Regions from separate parts of the Achromobacter sp. EB05 genome, predicted to be linked through region 2. Evidence: predicted binding sites of a transcription regulator. Region 2 holds the regulator's gene; the other holds the start of a gene.
What was found. The regulator LexA, encoded in region 2, represses DNA repair genes until DNA is damaged. The targets are predictions, from matches to a motif close to ACTGTATNNNNATACAGT.
Positions count from the first base shown of each region.

Region 1: recA (recombinase RecA) is a predicted target of LexA. The motif match lies at 964-981, and genes of this name have one in related genera.

Region 1 covers NZ_CP155917.1:1,737,440-1,740,527, forward strand. The annotation lists gene AAID08_RS07955 (response regulator transcription factor) at 100-789, opposite strand; gene recA (recombinase RecA) at 1,170-2,234, shown strand; gene recX (recombination regulator RecX) at 2,336-3,073, shown strand.
Region 2 covers NZ_CP155917.1:3,870,946-3,874,033, forward strand. The annotation lists gene AAID08_RS17505 (amino acid aminotransferase) at 58-1,257, shown strand; gene lexA (transcriptional repressor LexA) at 1,414-2,064, shown strand; gene lon (endopeptidase La) at 2,169-3,088, opposite strand, start outside.

The sequences.
Region 1 (3,088 bases), 2.1 Mb from region 2:
CCCAGGAGCGAGCGTTGCGGCGGCGCGAAGCTGGGGCCGCGGGCCCCGGCCTGCATCACATCCAGCGCTTCCTGGTTGAGCGCTTCCGGCTGTGGCGATTCAGCTTGCGAGGTAGGCCGCACCCTGGTCCCGTTCGAGGCAATAGCCTAGGCCGCGCACCGTCACGATCTTCACGCCGCTGGGCTCGAGTTTCTTGCGCAGGCGGTGCACGTAGACCTCGATGGCATTGGTGCTGACTTCCTCGCCCCATTCGCACAGGTGGTCCACCAGTTGGGTCTTGCTGACCATGCGCCCGCTGCGGGTCAGCAGGATTTCCAGCAGGCTGACCTCGCGCGCGGACAGGTCCAGCGTCTGGTCGTCGACCATGGCCACGCGCCCGGTCTGGTCGAACACCAGCCGGCCATGCTTGAGCAGCGTGGCGCCGCCGCCCGCGCCGCGGCGGGTCAGGGCGCGCACGCGGGCTTCCAGCTCGGACAGGGCGAAGGGCTTGGCCATGTAGTCGTCGGCGCCCAGGTCCAGCCCCTTGACGCGTTGCTCGATACTGTCAGCGGCGGTCAGGATCAGCACGGGCAGGGCGGAATTGCGGGCGCGCAGCCGGCGCAGGACCTCCAGGCCGGCCAGTTGCGGCAGGCCCAGGTCGAGGATCAGCAGGTCGAAGGCCTGGGCCGCCAGCGCCGAATCGGCCGCCAGGCCATCGCGGACGGCGTCGACCGCGTAACCGTTGTGGCGCAACGAGCGTGACAGGCCGTCGGCCAGGATGCTGTCGTCTTCCGCGATCAGGATGCGCATGGGCAGTCGAAAAGAAGAAGGGCGCCGGGTGAGCGGCGCACGCGTGCCGCCCTCGGTGGGATGCCGGGGCGGCGTGCCGGGAGCGCAATGGGGACATAGCGCCAGTTTTTTCCTCGATTCTGTCATACGGCATCGGGCTTGCCCACTCAGGGAATACGTGGAAAACTGTGGCACACTGGTTATTTGTACAGTACAATCCGATGCCATAATCTGCGCTATCGCTTTACCGATCACGCTTGAGCGCCACAGTTTGCACTGCCAGTTTTCTGGCAACAACTGTCAGGCAACGGCCCGATCACCCCTTGCGACAACCCGCGCGCTGACCGACACCCCGTGCCGCGCCCCGATACGTTACAGACCCAGACCTGACAGGACACTACATGGACGACAAAACCACCAAGGCCGCCGCTTCGGAAAAAGCCAAGGCGCTGGCCGCCGCGCTCTCGCAGATCGAAAAGCAGTTCGGCAAGGGCTCGATCATGCGCTACGGCGACAACGAGGTCTCGCATGACATCCAGGTGGTGTCGACCGGCTCGCTGGGCCTGGACATCGCGCTGGGCGTCGGCGGCCTGCCGCGCGGCCGCGTGGTGGAAATCTACGGTCCGGAATCCTCGGGCAAGACCACCCTGACCCTGCAGGTCGTGGCCGAAATGCAGAAGCTGGGCGGCACGTGCGCCTTCGTCGACGCCGAACACGCGCTGGACGTGCAGTACGCCTCGAAGCTGGGCGTCAACCTGGCCGACCTGCTGATCTCGCAGCCGGACACGGGCGAGCAGGCGCTGGAAATCACCGACGCGCTGGTGCGCTCGGGCTCCGTCGACCTGATCGTGGTCGACTCGGTTGCGGCGCTGGTGCCCAAGGCCGAAATCGAAGGCGAAATGGGCGATTCGCTGCCCGGCCTGCAGGCTCGCCTGATGAGCCAGGCGCTGCGCAAGCTGACCGCCACCATCAAGAAGACCAACTGCATGGTCATCTTCATCAACCAGATCCGCATGAAGATCGGCGTGATGTTCGGCAACCCCGAAACCACCACCGGCGGCAACGCGCTCAAGTTCTACGCCTCGGTGCGCCTGGACATCCGCCGCATCGGCTCGATCAAGAAGGGCGACGAGGTCGTCGGCAACGAAACCCGCGTCAAGGTCGTCAAAAACAAGGTTGCGCCTCCGTTCAAGCAGGCCGAGTTCGACATCATGTACGGCGCCGGCATCTCGCGCGAAGGCGAAATCATTGACCTGGGCGTGGCCGCCAACGTGGTGGACAAGTCGGGTGCGTGGTACAGCTACAACGGCAACCGCATCGGCCAGGGCAAGGACAATGTCCGTGAATACCTGAAGGAACACAAGGAACTGGCCATCGAGATCGAGAACCGGGTCCGTGAGAACCAGGGCATCGTCAGCCGCGCCGCGGAATTCGTGCCCACCGCTGAAGACGACAGCGACGAGTAATCGCGTCGTCGCGTCATCGGATAGCGCCGGGCTCGCCAGTCCGGCCGCCAGCGGCAGGCTCCCGTCCCGGGAGGCCTGCCGCTGGCACATAGAGGAAGCGCATGAGCTGGAAACCGCCCGTCACGTCCGCTGATCGCCTGCGCGCCAGGCTGGACGATGAATTCGAGACCGTGGCCAAGCCCGAGGGGCTGCGCCGCACGTCCGACCTGCGGCGGGCGGCCGAATCCACCGCGGCGTCGGGCCAGGATCCAGAGGGCGCGAGCGCCCCGGCGTCGCAGTGGCAGCGCAGCTCCGAACGGCGCGCGGCCAGTGGACGCGGCCGGCGTGGCAAGGACGGTGACGGCGATGGCACGGACGAAGGGGCGCGGACATCCGAAGACAAGCCCCGCACGCCCCCCAAGGGACCCTCGCTGAAAATGCGCGCGGTGGGTTATCTGTCGCGGCGCGAGCATGCCCGCAATGAGCTGGCGCGCAAACTCGCGCCCCATGCCGAAGACCCCGATGAGGTCGAGCGCGTGCTGGACGCGCTGGAAAAGGAAGGCTGGCTGTCGACCGAGCGGTTTGCGCAAAGCCTGGTGCATCGCCGCGCCTCGCGCCAGGGGGCGGCCCGCATCGTGCAGGAATTGCGCCAGCACGGCGTGGATGATGCCCAGGTGTCCGAGCTGCGCGAGCAATTGCGCGCCACCGAATACGAGCGCGCGCTCGAGGTCTGGCAGAAACGCTTCGGCGCCAGGCCCGAGGACCGCGCCGCCTATGCCAAGCAGGCCCGCTTCCTGGCCAGTCGCGGCTTTGCGCATGACGTCATCCGTCGCATCCTGGGGGCGGGCGACGACGACTGAGTCGGCCGCGTGCTT
Region 2 (3,088 bases):
AACCCCCCATTATCCACAGCACTTCCGACTGCGTCCACTCACCCTCAGCAGAGTCCCATGAGCACCCTTTTCGATTCCGTCGAACTCGCGCCGCGCGACCCCATTCTTGGTCTGAACGAACAATACAACGCGGACACCCGCCCCGGTAAAGTCAATCTGGGCGTGGGCGTGTACTACGACGACCAGGGTCGCATTCCCCTGCTGGGCGCCGTGCGCAAGGCGGAAATCGCCCGCATCGAGGCCGCCGCCGCCCGCGGCTACCTGCCGATCGAAGGCATCGCCGGCTACAACCAGGGCGCGCAAGCCCTGCTGATCGGCAAGGATTCCCCGCTGGCCGCCGCCGGCCGCGTCCTGACCACCCAGGCCCTGGGCGGCACCGGCGCGCTCAAGATCGGCGCCGACTTCCTGCGCCAGTTGCTGCCGACCTCCAAGGTCCTGATCAGCGATCCGAGCTGGGAAAACCACCGCGCGCTGTTCGAACGCGCCGGTTTCGAAGTCGGCACCTACGCCTACTACGATGCCGCCACCCGCGGCCTGAACTTCGACGGCATGCTGGCCGCCCTGAAGGCCGCGCCGGCCAACACCGTGGTCGTGCTGCACGCCTGCTGCCACAACCCCACCGGCGTCGACCCGACCTTCGACCAATGGAAGCAGATCGCCGCGGTCGTCAAGGAAAACAAGCTGGTGCCGTTCCTGGACATCGCCTACCAGGGCTTCGGCGAAGGCCTGCGTGAAGACGCCGCGGTCGTGCGCCTGTTCGCCGACCTCGACCTGACCATGTTCATCAGCTCGTCGTTCTCGAAGTCGTTCTCGCTGTACGGCGAGCGCGTCGGCGCCCTGACGGTCGTGGCCGGCAGCAAGGACGAAGCCACCCGCGTGCTGAGCCAGCTCAAGCGCGTCATCCGCACCAATTACTCCAATCCGCCCACCCACGGCGGCACGATCGTCTCCACCGTGCTGAACTCGCCCGAGCTGTTCGCCATGTGGGAAGAAGAACTCGGCGCCATGCGCGACCGCATCCGCCTGATGCGCAAGCAGTTGGTCGAGAAGATCAAGGAACACGGCGGCAAGCAGGACTTCAGCTTCGTGCTGCAGCAGCGCGGCATGTTCTCGTACTCGGGCCTGACCTCGGCCCAGGTCGACCGCCTGCGCGAAGAGCACGGCGTCTACGCCGTCTCCAGCGGCCGCATCTGCGTTGCCGCGCTCAACAGCGGCAACATCGACCAGGTGGCCAAGGGCATCGCCGCGGTACTGTAAGACGCGCCGACAGCGGCACCTCCAAACGGGACCTGCGGGTCCCGTTTTTATTGCCTGTCACAAAACCGCGTTGGATCAACGCTTGCATTTTTGCGTTATGTCCCCCAGAATGCCGCTGTATATATGTACAGTCCGACTCACAAACGGATCACCGCCATGGCCAGCAAACTCACTGATCGTCAACAGCAAATCCTGGACCTCATCCGGCAGACCGTCGCGCGTACCGGCTTTCCGCCCACCCGCGCCGAGATCGCCCAGGCCCTGGGTTTCCGCTCGCCCAATGCGGCCGAAGACCATCTGAAGGCCCTGGCCCGCAAGGGCGCCATCGAGCTCACCGCCGGCGCCTCGCGCGGCATCCGCCTGAAGGACAACTCGCCGACACCGTCGCAGGCCCCATTGCCCCTGCCCGGCCTGGCGCAGCTACTGCTGCCGCTGGTGGGGCGCGTGGCGGCAGGCAGCCCGATCCTGGCCGCGGAACATGTGGAGCGCGAGATCGGCGTCGATACCAGCCTGTTCGCGCAGACGCCCGATTACCTGCTCAAGGTGCGCGGCATGAGCATGCGCGACGCCGGCATCCTCGAAGGCGACCTGCTGGCCGTCAAGAAGGCTTCGGAAGCTCGCAATGGCCAGATCGTGGTGGCGCGGCTCGGCGACGACGTCACCGTCAAGCGCCTGCAACGCCAGAACGGCCGCATCGAACTGCTGCCCGAGAATCCGGACTTCAGCGTCATCGTGGTCGAGGCCGACCAGGAATTCGCGCTGGAAGGCATCGCGGTCGGGTTGATCCGCCCGCACACGCTGCACTGACCCACTGCTTCCGATCCGGCGCCACGGACGCGCCAAAAAAGAAACCCCGCTTGCGCGGGGTTTCTTTTTGCGAGCACCCCTCGCGGGGCGCCTCGGGCCAGGCATCAGTGCTTGAGCACCGGATCCGTCGAACCCGGCTCGGCCGGCTTGGCGACCAGCGGCTCCTTGACCGCTTCGTCTTCAGCCAGCGGCTCCGGCAGGCGTTCCAGGGCCAGTTCCAGCACCTTGTCGATCCAGCGGACCGGCACGATCTCGAGATGGTTCTTGACGTTGTCCGGGATCTCCGCCAAATCCTTGACGTTTTCTTCCGGGATCAAGACCGTCTTGATACCACCGCGATGGGCGGCCAGCAGCTTTTCCTTCAGGCCGCCGATCGGCAGGACTTCGCCACGCAGCGTGATCTCGCCGGTCATGGCGACGTCGGCGCGCACCGGGATGCGCGACAGGGCCGACACCATGGCCGTGGTGATCGCGATACCGGCGGACGGACCGTCCTTGGGCGTCGCGCCTTCCGGCACGTGCACGTGCATGTCGTGCTTCTCGAACACGCTGTCGGCAAAGCCCAGGCGACGCGCCCGCGAGCGCACCACCGTGCGGGCCGCCTCGACCGATTCCTTCATCACGTCGCCCAGCGAACCGGTGCGTTGGATCACGCCCTTGCCAGGCATGTCCGCCACTTCGATCGTGAGCAGGTCGCCACCGACTTCCGTCCAGGCCAGGCCGGTCACCTGACCGATCTGGTTTTCCTTTTCGGCCATGCCGAAGGTGTAGCGGCGCACGCCGAGGTAGTCGCTGAGGTTCTCGCCCGTGACGTTGACCGGCTTGAGTTCGAAGGTCTTGCCTTCGGCCTTGGCGCGGTCGCTCTGGGTCAGCAACTGCTTGATCACCTTGCGGCAGATCTTGCCCACTTCGCGTTCGAGCGCGCGCACGCCGGCTTCGCGAGTGTAGTAGCGCACGATGTCGCGCAGCGCGCTGTCATCGACGGTCAGCTCGGTATCCTTGACGCCGTTGTTCTTCATCAGCT